DNA from 2 places in the Paenibacillus sp. BAC0078 genome. Region 2 is predicted to be linked to the other one. Evidence: predicted binding sites of a transcription regulator. Region 2 holds the regulator's gene; the other holds the start of a gene.
The links. Region 2 encodes CtsR, which represses protease genes until heat stress. Its sites were predicted from a motif close to ATGGTCAATAAAGGTCAAACA; they were not measured.

Region 1 (7,268 bases), on a different contig from region 2:
AACACTTAATGAACAATGAAAGGGGATGGCAAACGTGAAGGCATGGGGTAAAACACTTGGAACAGTGCTGCTGGCGGGAAGCTTGATGATTGGGGGTTCTGCACTCAGTGGAGCGTTTCAAGCTCCTGATAAGGCCTACGCCGAGGATGTGCAGAGAAATATCGTAAGTGTAACAGGCAAAGGAGAACTCGCGATTAAGCCGGACGTTGTTTATCTGTCCATCGGGGTCACTACCTCGGCTGCTACAGCAGAAGAGGCGCAGAAAACGAACGGAGCCAAGATCGCAAAGATTACCGCGCTGCTGAAAGGCACCTGGAGCATTGCCGACAAGGATATTCAGAGCACCCAGTTCAGCGTACAGCCGAACTACAGCTACAGTGAAAAAGACGGCCAGCAGGTTAAAGGGTACAATGCCCATCACACGCTGCAGGTAACTTACCGCGACCTGACTAAGGTTGGCGCATTGCTGGATGCCGCGTCCCTAGCGGGAGCGAACAACATTGGCAATGCTCAATTTGCCATTGAAGATCCTTCGGCATTTGAAACACAGGTCATCGAGAAAGCGATGGCCAATGCCGATGTAAAGGCAGCAGCTATTGCCAAAGCAGCCAAGCGCAGCCTGGGCCAGGTAGTCACGGTTACGCAGAATGATGACGGCAATAACCCGGTGGTTTACATGGAGAATGCAGCCATGTCCAAAGTCGCGGCAGATGCTGCTGGCAGCACCTCTGTTGAACCGGGAGAAGTAAAGGTATCGACACAGCTCAGCGTAGTGTATGAACTGAAATAGACAACAGAGCTTGAGAGGCGCTTCTTCTGCTGTACGGCAGAGGGAGGGCCTTTCTTTTTTTCAAATATAAGACTCCCATGCCGCTGCGCGGCACCACTGAGGAATGAAAATATGGGCGATACTGGGTAGTGGGCTGGCGAAGGTAGGTCGGAAATCCTTGGTGATACGAACCCGCATATAAGACGGACCCCATCGACCCGGTGCATCACAGATTGTTGCTCCCACCAGGGAAGCACGCAGGGCAGAATAACCTTAGCATTGGTCTTTGCACCAGCCTTAATAAGCGCCAGCAGGCAGGAGACGCAAACCATGGAAATTCTTATTGAACGTTGCTGTGGACTCGATGTGCACAAGAAAAGTATCACAGCCTGTATCATCACGCCGAAAGGAAAGGAGATTCGCAGTTTTGAAACCCTGACGAGGCGACTCGTCGATCTGGTGGATTGGATCAAAAGCGAGCGGTGCAGCCATGTCGCGATGGAAAGCACCGGAGATTACTGGAAACCGATTTATAATCTGCTTGAACTGGAAGACGTCAAGCCGGTTGTCGTGAATGCGCAGCATATTAAAGCCGTGCCCGGACGTAAAACGGATGTAAAAGATGCGGAATGGATTGCAAAATTACTCCGGCATGGACTCGTGCAAGGCAGCTACATTCCGAATCGGGAGCAACGAGAACTTCGGGAAATCATCCGCTATCGCCGAAGTATCATTGAAGAACGTACGCGTGAAGTGAATCGGCTGCAAAAGGTACTGGAAGGCGGCAATATCAAGCTTTCGTCGGTAGCTTCGAATGTACTTGGCGTGTCCGGACGAAATATGCTGGAGGCGATGATTCAAGGAGAAAGCGATCCGTCCATATTGGCTGACTTTGCGCAAAAAAAGCTGAAGGCCAAAAAAGAGCAATTGAAACTAGCACTTGAAGGAAGCCTTGGCCCGCACCAATTGCTCATGCTGGAAAAACAGTTGTCACATATCGACCAACTGAATGAGCTAATCACCGAATTGGATGAGGAAGTGGAGCGCCGAATGTCCCCTTTCGCGGAGGACCTGAAGTTATTGGATACCATTCCCGGTGTCGGTAAGCGAACCGCCGAACAAATTCTGGCGGAGATCGGAACAGACATGACACGGTTTCCGACGGCAGGGCATTTATGCTCATGGGCCGGAATGACTCCAGGTCACAATGAAAGCGCGGGGGAAGAGACGATCGGCGAAGACGCGAAAAGGGAACAAAAAACTGCGAAGTGCACTGGTCGAATCGGCGCGAGCGGCAGGACGAAAAAAGAATACCTACCTGTCGGCGCAGTATCACCGGATTGCAGGTAGGCCAGGAAAAAACAGAGCGGCCGTAGCCGTGGGGCACAGCATTTTAGCGATAGTGTATGTCTTGTTAACGCGAAAACAAGAATATAAGGAACTCGGATTTGATTACTTTGACCAACGAAACCGCGAGATGGTGATGAACCGATCGATTAAACGCTTAGAATCGTTAGGGCATCAAGTAAACCTGAGTGAACAATCGGCCTGACAGCCGATTTCAAAAAAATAAAAACATGGGGTTTGTTTTGGTATGCGCACTTTTGATGTTCTAGAGCAACTTTATTTTCAGGGCAGGATTTATATGTTTCACACCATAAATCATCCTTCTATTTCCCGCTGAAACGGATACCTGAAAGCGATACAGAGTATCGCTGCTTCGGAAGCATTGGCTTCTTTTAAGGACGGCGTAGCCGTTTCTGCTTGGCGGAGCTGAATTGAAATCTCTCATTTTGTTTAAAGAAATGTAATAAGGAGCCTGGGAATCATCCGAAAAGCTTAAGAAACTGTAAAGTGCATTGTAACGACCGCAGTTCCTGATTTCTCTATAATAGTAAGAGTGATTGGGGGACAGCAGTTGTCCCGCTACAGAACCAATGGAAGGGGAATAATTATGAATTACATATCGAAGCAACAGGCCCGTAAATGGGGGGCAGGTATTTTGGCGGCAGGCATTCTGCTAAGCGGAGGGCTTTTACCGGCAGAGACAAGTCAGGCCGCAACATCCACCGCTCAGTCCAAGGCTGTAAATTCTCAGGTTGTATTGAAGGTGAACGGGAAGATCGCCCAGCAGATCGGCATTGTCCGCGAAGGCAAAGTGTGGGTTCCGGTGACTTTTATGCGCGATGCTCTGGGCATGCCGCTGACTTATGATAAGGCGGAGAAGACCTATACGATTGGCAAAGGAACAACGCAGGTTAAGCTTTCGGTATACGATTATGAAATCTCTATCTCGGTCAATGATTTCTATATCAGCCAGTATGAAGCGAAGAGCATCAATAACCGGATTTTTGTACCGTTTGATCTGATCAGTGATTTCCTGGGATATAAGGGAGACTGGAGTGCGGCCACTGGCCGGCTGAATGTCGTGAGTAAACCTCAGAATGCCATTACCGTCAAGACGGAGAGCATTATCAAGGACCGGAAGGACGCTCCGATCAAGCTGAGTTACCCGCAGTTCAGCGGGCTGGCGAATGCCGAGGCGCAGCAGAAGATCAATAACACGGTCAAACAAATCTTTACCCAGTTCGCAGCAGATGCTGAGAAAGAAATTGCGAATAAATCCTCGGACGACCGGCCGTATGAGTTCGACGGAGGATATGTGATCACCTATAATCAAGACGGCATCCTCAGTCTGATCACGAACCAGTACAGCTATCTTGGCGGCGCTCACGGGTCGACTTACCGCACTGCTCTTACCTTCTCTCTGAAGGACGGCAAACGTCTCCTGATCGGTGATCTGCTGAAGGCGAACCCTAATTATAAAAAAGAACTCAACGCCAAGCTGTCCAAGCTGATTAAGGCAGAAGGCGGCTACCTTGGCGGATTCACCGGACTTAACACCGAGAAGAACTTTTATGTGAAGGATGGAAAACTGGTAGTCTTCTTCCAGCTCTACGAATATACTGCCTACGTTTCCGGGTTCCCAACTTATGAATTTACCTTCAAAGAACTGCTGCCGGATGGAAGCAGCCCGTTTGCGGCGTTGAAATAGGCGCTCTCCGCGAGTGCCCTGTATGGACACCTCTCCGTTGCCTGACCGCTCCGTCATTCATAAGCTAAAGGAGAAACTGAGCTTATATGCGGGGAGGGAGAGTTATGAGCTATCAGTACACAGCAATTGGCGATTCCTTGACTACCGGGTTCGGAGCGCTTCCGGGCAATGGATTCGTGCCAGTCTACCGCAGATTGGCGGAGGGGCGGCTGCGTGTGCCAATCAGTGCGGCGAATTTAGGTATAAATGGTCTGACAACGGAGGGAATGGAGGGGCGGCTGCGGAGTGATTCGATATTCCGTCAGAATGTTCGAAATGCTGATATTATCACGTTATCCATCGGTGGCAATGATTTGATTAAAGCGGCCAAATCGACAGCGCTTCGTCCGGGCGATCTGTCTCACGTGTTGCAGAAGTCCCTTCGCGAATGTAAAAGAAATTTCAGCGATATTATGGGTTTGCTTTGGCAGTTGAAAGCAAGAAGTCCTAATCCCTATATCATTCGGGTCGTTGGATTATACAACCCCTATCCTCAGCTAATGGAGGCTACGGACTGGGTGCGGCAGTTCAACCGCTATGCTGCGGGATACAGCAGCAGTGTATGCGGCTTTGCTTCTATTTATTATGAGTTTGCCGGCAACGAGCGGAGCCTGCTGTCACTAGATCATCTGCATCCTAACGGAAGAGGCTACCGCGTTATCGCCGGGAAGCTGGATGCTCTGGGCTATGGAAGGCTTAGGTAATCAAATCTGTTGCTGTTATGCCAAAAAGAGGAGGCTTCGAACCCGTCAGGGTCTGAAGCCTCCTCTTTTTTATTGTGTGTCTGATCCGGATTACACGCCTGCAGGAAGCGTCTTCTCGATAACTTTATCAACAAGACCGTATTCAGCCGCTTCGGTGGCGCTCATGAAGTAGTCGCGGTCTGTATCCTTCTCGATCTTCTCCAGCGGTTGACCGGTACGGTCAGCCAGAATGCGGTTCAGCTTGTCGCGCATCTTAAGGATGCGGCGGGCACGGATTTCGATGTCCGTCGCCTGACCTTGAGCGCCGCCCAGCGGCTGGTGAATCATAATTTCGCTGTTTGGCAGCGCAAAGCGTTTGCCTTTGGCACCGGCGTTCAGCAGGAACGCTCCCATGGAAGCGGCCATGCCCACACAGATGGTGGAAACATCCGGCTTGATGTATTGCATTGTATCAAATATAGCCATTCCGGCTGTAATAGAACCGCCAGGGCTGTTCACATACAGGTGAATATCCTTTTCCGGGTCTTCGGCAGCCAGGAACAGCATTTGTGCGATGATGGAGTTGGCTACCACGTCATTAACCTCCGTTCCGAGGAAAATGATGCGGTCCTTCAGCAGGCGGGAATAGATGTCATAAGCGCGCTCACCGCGGTTGCTCTGTTCTACTACCATAGGAATATAACTCACGTGGAAAACCTCCTTGAATTGGTTCTTCGAATGTGTTCATTTTTTACTGTTACCGTATTAACCACATGATAAACAAATTCAAACAAAAAGTCAAAGAAAGTCAAACTTAGTTTATAAAAAAAGAGCCAGCAAGCGGCTCTTTGGTTAATTACTATATGGATGGCGCGCCCGCCAAGAATCGAACTTGGATCTCAGGCTTCGGAGGCCTACGTCATATCCATTGGACCACGGGCGCAACAGAAATTATTATAATATATTTATTCTATAAATGCAACGGAAAATCACAGCGCGTCAAAACTTCTTCATCAGGCCCGGGTTGCCAATGACCTTCCATAGGGTGTGAGATGTATAAGATGAAAAGAGGTTGAGAATTATACTCTGCGAAGACTTGCACTCCGCGTGAGTTTTGGGTAGAATATGGGTGGGACTTAAAAAGTTAACCCGGGACGTTTTGAGACCATGAACAAGGGAATAAGAGGAAGACGAAGTTGCAGGAGTGAAGGCATGCGTAATTTATTAGAAATCCAAAAGCAGCTTTTGCCTGATCTCATGGATACCCTTAAGAGACGTTACACGATTCTACATCAGATCATGCTGTCCGATATTATTGGGCGTAGAACACTTGCGGCTTCGCTTGATATGACCGAGCGGGTGCTCCGCGCCGAGACGGATCTTCTGAAATCGCAAGGGCTCATTGAGATCGAGAGCGTAGGTATGCGCATAAGCGATGCCGGACGCAGACTGCTTGACTTGCTGGAGCCGATCGCCAAGAGCCTGTTTGGCCTGGATGATCTGGAAGAGAAAATTCGTACAACGTATGGTCTGAACAAAGTGATTGTTGTACCTGGCGATTGCGAAACGTCACCGTTCACGAAGCGTGAGCTGGGGCGCGCAGGAGCCAAGGCATTGCTCGGTGTGCTGCGTTCCGATGATACCATTGCCGTCACCGGCGGTTCAACGCTGGCCGAGATGGCGGATCAGCTGCCACCCCCATTATCCCTTTCCTATAAGAACGCTTGGTTTGTGCCGGCGCGCGGAGGCTTGGGAGAGAGCATGGAGATTCAGGCTAACACCATCGCCTCAACGATGGCCAAGCGGATTGGCGCCAATTACCGCCTGCTGCATGTGCCCGATCTGCTTAGTGAAGATGCATATCAGTCACTGGCGCTTGACGCAAATATTGGAGAGATCGTGCAAATCATCCGCAGATCGCGTATTATTGTGCATGGGATTGGCGATGCCATTGAAATGACCCGCCGCCGCAAGCTGGATGAGGCTACCGTCTCGGAGATCCAGGGCGAAGGAGCGGTTGCCGAATCGTTCGGCTATTATTTCAATGAAGCGGGCCAGGTTGTCCACACCATGCTGACGATGGGATTACGTCTGGAGGATATCATCCGTACAGAAGTTGTAGTAGGTATTGCCGGCGGCAAACGCAAGGCTAAGGCAATACATGCGATGCTGCGGTTCGGGCAAGAGGATATTCTCGTTACAGATGAGGCTGCTGCTATCGAAATCGGCAAAGAAATCGACAAACAAATGCAGCCGGTGGGGTAATTCCCGAAATATGGGAGGCATGCGAAGTTATTTTGCATTATACTTAACATTGTTGTCTTGACAAGCTTAACGGCCTGTCTTGAATAAATAAAATGAAATCTAGGAGGAACTATTCAATGAGTGTAAAAGTTGGTATTAACGGTTTTGGACGTATTGGACGCCTTGCATTCCGCCGTATTCAAAATGTAGAAGGTATCGAAGTGGTAGCAATCAACGACTTGACTGACGCTAAGATGCTTGCTCATTTGCTTAAATATGATACAACTCAAGGTAAATTCCAAGGAGACGTAGAAGTACATGACGGCTTCTTCAAAGTGAACGGCAAAGACGTTAAGGTTCTGGCTAACCGCAACCCTGAAGAACTTCCTTGGGGCGAGCTCGGCGTTGACATCGTTCTGGAATGCACAGGCTTCTTCACAACTAAAGAAGCTGCTGAGAAGCACCTTAAAGGCGGAGC
Region 2 (7,268 bases):
TGCTCCCGCTTCAGGTGTACATACAAGGAAGAGCTGTACCTATGGGGGGCATCGCCGGTGTGGCAACATGGCCAGAGAACCGCAGACAGGGGCTGGTCGCCAAGCTTTTGAGACATACGCTGCAAACGATGAATGAAGCAGGACAGACGTTGTCTTTTTTACATCCCTTTCTGATTCCCTTTTACCGGAAATTCGGTTGGGAGGTTTACTGTGAGTATAAGAAGTATTCTATTCCCGTAGCCATGTTTCCGCGGAAGACGGAGATTCAGGGGAGCATAAAGCGTGATGTGGCGGAGCTTGAAATCCTGGAGCAACTGTATAGCCGTTTTGCCGCCGAATATAATGGAACCTTGCAGCGTGATAGGGACTGGTGGAAACGGAGTGTACTGGATGAAGACACGCACCACTGCGTCTTTTATTCGGAGCTGGGGGAACCGGAAGGATATGTCCTCTATAAAATAGAGAAAAAAGAGCTGGTCATCGATGAATTCATATACTTAAATGAAAAAGCACGCCAAGGCTTGTGGACATTTCTTGCCAATCATGATTCGATGGTAACAGGAGCTTCGCTGAAGCTGGTGCCGTCCGATGATATTCTGCCCTATTTGCTGCCGAACCCGCGGATTCAACAAGAGAATTATCCTTATTTTATGGCACGGATTGTGAATGCCGAGGCGTTTGTGAGCAATTTTACCTTTAGTGGCCAAAATAGCATTCAACAGCGTACGTTGTATATCGAAGACGAGCATGCCCCGTGGAATGATGGATTGTGGCAATGGAGTGTAACAGAACAAGGTGAAGCAACGTTAAGCCGTGTAGCAGGAGGTAAGGATACGGCTGATCTAAGCTGTACTATCGGTACACTTACGGTGCTGCTGCTTGGATATAAACGACCATTAGAGCTGGCCCGCTACGGACAATTAACCGGGAATGCTGAGGCAGTGCAGTGGCTGGAGGATATTGTTCCACAATCGAAGACGGCTCTGTTTGATTTTTTCTGATACGAAGCTTAAGGCTCCCTCTCTTCAAAAAAAGAAGCTGGGGAGCTTTTTCCATATATAAATGATGTCCCTAAAAACGTATAGGCGGAATACAATGGGACCAAAAAGTAAAAAATAAAAGTAACCCCTTGGAATTCACTGAGAATGTGTTATAATATGAAAAAAGTCAAAGAAAGTCAAAGTCAACGCAAAAGGTACTACAAGCATTGAACACTGGAGGATGAGTGATGCGTAATATCTCTGATATTATCGAACAATATCTGAAGAATATTTTGCATGAAAGTCCCGAAGGTACGGTGGAAATTCAGCGCAATGACCTGGCGGACCAGTTCTCATGCGTACCGTCTCAGATCAATTACGTCATTAGTACACGCTTTACTTTGGAAAAGGGCTATGTTGTGGAGAGCAAACGCGGAGGCGGAGGCTATATTCGGATTCAGCGTTTTGAGCTGCCCCAGAATGTGGCACTGTATGCCCATCTCAACTCTACAATCGGAAAAGATATTGATCAAAATTCCGCCGAAGGGCTGATCTATCAGCTTGAGGAGGCCGGTTTTCTAACCAAGCGTGAAGCGTGCCTCATGCGTTCCGCTGTTTCCCGGGAATGCCTGACGGTTAATCTGCCGTACCGGGATGAGATTCGTGCCAAGCTGATGAAGGCTATGCTTATCTCTTTGTTAGGCAAATAATGCTCAATCTAAGGGAGGGACACCGCTTATGCTGTGCCAGGAATGCGGGGTCAAACCGGCGACGCTCCATTTCACGAAGATTGTGAACGGGGAGAAGACGGAGTTTCATATTTGTGAAAGCTGCGCTCGGGAGAAAGGGGAGCTTATTCCGGGAACAGCAGGTGGCTTCTCCATTCACAGCTTGCTGTCAGGCTTACTGGATCTTGAAGGAGCAGGCAAGGAGAAAACCGCAGCGGCCCAGACTGTACAGGGTCTGCATTGTGAGAATTGCGGGATGACGTATTCCCAGTTCAGCAAGCTTGGGCGTTTTGGCTGCAGCTCTTGTTATAAATATTTTGACAGCACGCTTGATCCGCTATTCAGACGGGTACATGGCAGCACTGCTCATGTAGGCAAGCTTCCGAAACGGGCAGGAGCCCAGATCATGTGCAAGCGGCAGATTGAAGAACTGAAGCAGGAGCTTCAGCAGAGCATCATGCAGGAGGAGTTCGAAACTGCAGCCGAGCTGAGGGATCAGATCCGCAGGCTTGAAAAAGAAATGCCGCAAGAGTAAAGTCTTTGATATATAGGGGGGATACGACATGTCAAATCTCCGGTTTACCGAACAAGCGCTTAGTGACTGGATGCGCTGCGGAGGCAGCCATTCCGAGATAGTGATCAGCAGCCGTATGCGTATCGCCCGTAATCTGGAGCATCTTCCCTTCCCGTTGCTGGCCTCGGCAGAGCAGTCGGAGGAAGTGCTGGAGCAGCTAGCTCCTGTATTTCAGGGGGAAGCTAGTGCAGATTTCGGAACCTTTCAACTGCTGAAGCTGGATGAGCTGGATGAGCTGGATAAAAAAGTGCTGGTGGAAAAGCATCTTATCAGCCCTAACCTGGCCAATGACTCACGGGGCGGCGCGGTTATCCTGAATGAGGACGAGTCGGTCAGCATTATGATCAACGAGGAAGACCATCTGCGCATTCAATGCCTGTTCCCCGGTCTGCAGGTTAGAGAGGCTTGGCTGAGGGCGACAGCGATTGATGATATTTTTGAAGGCTCTGTCAATTATGCCTTTGATGATCGCAGAGGGTATTTGACCAGTTGTCCCACTAATGTAGGCACAGGGCTTCGCGCATCGGTGATGGTGCATTTGCCAGCGCTTGTAATGACTCAGCAGATCAATCGGATTTTATCCGCTGTTAATCAGGTGGGGCTTACGGTTAGAGGAATTTACGGTGAAGGCAGCGAAGCAGTAGGGAACATCTTTCAGATTTCCAACCAAATCACCCTCGGCCAGACTGAAAATGAGATTATTGAGAATCTTCACAGTGTCGTCACCCAGATTATTGAGCATGAGCGTAATGCGCGCGAACGTCTGCTCGCAGAGTCCGCACTGCGGATTACCGATAGAGTTAAACGTTCCTACGGCATTTTGTCTTATGCAGCGGTGATGGAGCTGAAGGAGTCCGCACAGCGGCTCTCCGATGTAAGGCTTGGAGTGGATCTTGGGATTCTGGAAGGGCCTTCGATTTCAGTGCTCAATGAGCTTAACGTTAAGACACAGCCGGGATTTTTGCAAAAAATGTTCGGCGATGAGCTGACTGCAACCGAGAGAGATATGTACCGGGCGAAGCTGCTTCGTGAGACACTGGGATCACAACATTAATTTATAGATATTTATTATTCGTGGAGGTGCAGGAGATATGATGTTTGGAAGATTTACGGAGCGCGCACAAAAAGTGCTTGCGCTGGCGCAGGAAGAAGCCGTTCGTTTGGGACACAATAATATTGGGACAGAACATATTTTACTCGGACTGATTCGTGAAGGAGACGGCATAGCCGCTAAGGCATTGGTTGGTCTCGGTCTGGGTCTTGAGAAAATTCAGGATGAAGTGGAGACGCTGATTGGCCGTGGACAAGAGCAGCCGACAAACATCGCGTATACTCCTCGCGCCAAAAAGGTTATTGAGCTGTCGATGGATGAAGCCCGCAAGCTGGGTCATACGTATGTCGGCACTGAGCATATCCTGCTCGGACTGATCCGTGAAGGTGAAGGCGTAGCTGCCCGTGTACTGAACAATCTGGGAATCAGCTTGAACAAAGCCCGCCAGCAGGTGCTGCAGCTTCTGGGCAGCAGTGAGGCTACTTCCAGCCACAGCGGTGCTCCAGCCAATGTCAGCACTCCAACGCTGGATGGCCTGGCCCGCGATTTGACCGCTTACGCCAAAGACGGCAATCTTGATCCGGTCATTGGCCGCAGCAAGGAAATTGAGCGCGTGATTCAAGTGCTCAGCCGCCGGACTAAAAACAATCCGGTGCTGATTGGTGAACCTGGGGTAGGTAAAACAGCGATTGCCGAAGGCTTGGCTCAAAAGATCATCAACAATGAAATTCCCGAAACCCTGCGCGACAAACGCGTAATGACCCTGGATATGGGCTCTGTGGTTGCCGGTACGAAATATCGCGGTGAGTTCGAAGACCGCCTCAAAAAAATTATGGATGAGATTCGTCAAGCAGGCAACATCGTGCTCTTCATTGATGAGCTGCATACCCTGATTGGTGCAGGCGGAGCAGAAGGCGCGATTGATGCTTCCAACATCCTGAAGCCTGCCCTGGCCCGTGGAGAGCTGCAGTGCATCGGTGCTACCACCCTGGACGAATACCGCAAATATATTGAGAAGGATGCAGCGCTGGAACGCCGCTTCCAGCCGATTACGGTAGACCAGCCTTCTCCGGAAGAAGCTGTACAAATTCTCTACGGTCTTCGTGACCGTTATGAAGCCCACCACCGGGTGAAGATTACGGATGAAGCTATCGTTGAAGCTGTTAAGCTGTCCGACCGCTACATTTCTGACCGGTTCCTGCCGGATAAGGCGATTGACCTGATTGATGAAGCGGGATCCAAGGTAAGGCTCAACTCTTACACGATACCGCCAAATCTGAAGGAACTGGAAATGCGCCTTGATGATATCCGCAAGGAGAAGGATTCCGCTGTACAGAGCCAAGAGTTCGAAAAGGCTGCTGCGCTGCGCGATACGGAGCAGAAAATCCGTGAGGAACTGGATACCACAAAAAATCAATGGAAAGAAAAACAAGGCCGTACCGATTCTCAGGTTACACCGGAGGATATCGCTCAGGTGGTTGCCAGCTGGACGGGAATTCCGGTTAACAAGCTGAAGGAAGAAGAAACCGATCGCCTGCTCAAGATGGAAGATCTGCTCCATGAACGTGTAATTGGACAGGACGAAGCCGTAAAGGCGGTCAGCCGGGCACTTCGCCGGGCGCGTGCAGGTCTTAAAGACCCTAAACGTCCAATGGGCTCGTTCATCTTCCTCGGACCAACCGGGGTTGGTAAAACCGAGCTGGCGCGGGCACTCGCCGAAGCAATGTTCGGTGACGAAAATGCGGTTATCCGTATTGATATGTCCGAGTACATGGAGAAGCATTCCACCTCTCGTCTGGTCGGAGCTCCTCCGGGGTATGTTGGCTACGAAGAAGGCGGCCAATTGACCGAGAAGGTTCGCCGCAAGCCATATTCCGTTGTACTGCTGGATGAAATCGAGAAGGCCCATCCGGAAGTATTCAATATTCTGCTGCAGGTGCTGGAAGACGGCCGTTTGACCGACTCCAAAGGCCGTGTAGTTGACTTCCGCAACACTCTGATCATTCTGACCTCCAACGTTGGGGCACAGGCGATCAAGAAGAATTCGACGCTTGGTTTCACGGCTGTACAGGATGCCGGAGCGGATTACAACAACATGAAGGGCAAAGTGATGGAAGAGCTGAAGAAGAGCTTCCGTCCAGAGTTCCTGAACCGTATTGACGAAATTATCGTCTTCCACTCCCTGGAAGAGAAGCATATCGCCGAAATCGTCACACTGATGTCCGAGGAATTGCGCAAGCGGCTGCGTGAATATGATGTGGACTTTATGCTCACTGATGGGGCTAAAGCCTTCCTCGCCAAAGAAGGCTATGATCCTGCTTTCGGTGCGCGTCCTTTGCGCCGGGCGATTCAAAAGCATATCGAAGACCGTCTCTCTGAGGAACTGCTGAAGGGCAACATCAAGAAGGGTGATTCCCTGAAGATTGATGAAGTCGGCGGTGAGCTTGTGGTAACTACCGTGGAACCGCCGGTTGGCGTTGCTTTGGAAAAAGAGGTTGGAACCGAATAAGACGATTTTGAGCACTAAGCAATTGAAACAAAGCTCCCGTTCCCCCGTATAGAGGGGCGGGAGCTTTGTTTGGTTTAGGGGTTATTTTGGCGATCGGCGCACAGAGGTTTAAACTGGCTCTGTTTCAGGCGGGTTAAGGAGGCAGGCCAAAAGTAGATCTTAAGTGACCTTCCGTTAAGTGTGCAGAAATGGTAAACTTTGAATAAGAGAAAATTACCCACAATTTTAGCAAGTTCGGACGGTAAGGAGAACACATGGCCAAACCAAAAACAAAATTTTTCTGCACCGAGTGCGGCTACGAATCGCCGAAGTGGTTCGGCAAATGTCCGGGCTGCCAGGAATGGAATTCCATGGTGGAAGAGACGGAAAGCGTAGTCAAAACACAAGGAATGAACGCACCGATTTTTCAGAGTAAAGAAAAGCCGCAATCAATCATAAATATAGAAAGTGACAAAGAGCCGCGTATCCTGACAGGCATCGGTGAGCTTAACCGTGTGCTTGGCGGGGGGATCGTGCCAGGATCACTTGTGCTTGTAGGAGGCGATCCCGGCATCGGTAAATCGACGCTGCTGCTGCAGACCTCGCACGCGCTGACAACACAGGGATTGCGTGTACTTTATATTTCAGGAGAAGAATCGGTCCGGCAGACCAAACTTCGCGCTGATCGCCTAGGGGCGTTGTCGGCGGAGCTGTATGTATTGTGCGAGACCAATATGGAGAGCATTGAGGAAGCAATTGAGCAAATCCAGCCCCAGTTTCTTGTCATCGACTCGATCCAGACGGTGTTTATGCCGGAGGTAACCAGTGCTCCCGGGAGCGTGACGCAGGTTCGTGAATGTACGACAAGATTCATGCGAATTGCCAAAATTCGCGGAATCGCCACGGTGCTCGTAGGGCATGTCACCAAGGAAGGCGCGATTGCCGGCCCCCGCATGCTGGAGCATATGGTGGATTGCGTGCTTTATTTTGAAGGGGAGCGGCATCATACGTACCGCCTGCTGCGGGCGGTGAAGAACCGCTTTGGTTCAACCAACGAGATCGGGATTTTCGAGATGGGAGAGATTGGGCTTGCCGAGGTGGAGAACCCTTCCGAGCTCTTCTTGTCGGAGCGTCCGCTTGGAGTAGCAGGCTCGGCGGTTGTAGGCAGCATGGAAGGAACAAGACCGGTGCTTGTGGAGCTCCAGGCGCTGGTGGCCGCTACCCACTTCCCTTCGCCACGGCGAATGTGCACGGGGATGGATCATCAACGGATGGCGTTGATTATCGCGGTACTGGAGAAGCGGATGGGCATGTTTTTGCAGAATCAGGATGCATACCTCAATGTTGCCGGTGGGGTGAAGCTGGATGAGCCGGCCATTGATTTGGCGGTTGCGGTCAGCATTGCCTCCAGCTTCCGCGATATTTCGACGAAGCCCTATGATGTCTT

Region 1: a site for CtsR is predicted at 5,341-5,361, ahead of clpP (ATP-dependent Clp endopeptidase proteolytic subunit ClpP). Genes of this name have one in related genera too.

Annotation. Positions count from the first base shown of each region.
Region 1 is NZ_JBTLRW010000020.1:34,043-41,310, forward strand. It holds gene ACX1DY_RS26105 (SIMPL domain-containing protein) at 35-790, shown strand; partial or broken gene ACX1DY_RS26110 (IS110 family RNA-guided transposase) at 1,100-2,321, shown strand; gene ACX1DY_RS26115 (PdaC/SigV domain-containing protein) at 2,724-3,824, shown strand; gene ACX1DY_RS26120 (GDSL-type esterase/lipase family protein) at 3,929-4,567, shown strand; gene clpP (ATP-dependent Clp endopeptidase proteolytic subunit ClpP) at 4,658-5,254, opposite strand; tRNA gene ACX1DY_RS26130 (tRNA-Arg) at 5,415-5,489, opposite strand; gene ACX1DY_RS26135 (sugar-binding transcriptional regulator) at 5,759-6,811, shown strand; gene gap (type I glyceraldehyde-3-phosphate dehydrogenase) at 6,928-7,268, shown strand, end outside.
Region 2 is NZ_JBTLRW010000024.1:70,212-77,479, reverse strand. It holds gene ACX1DY_RS28085 (GNAT family N-acetyltransferase) at 1-1,001, shown strand, start outside; gene ACX1DY_RS28080 (CtsR family transcriptional regulator) at 1,229-1,690, shown strand; gene ACX1DY_RS28075 (UvrB/UvrC motif-containing protein) at 1,719-2,243, shown strand; gene ACX1DY_RS28070 (protein arginine kinase) at 2,272-3,336, shown strand; gene clpC (ATP-dependent protease ATP-binding subunit ClpC) at 3,374-5,842, shown strand; gene radA (DNA repair protein RadA) at 6,097-7,268, shown strand, end outside.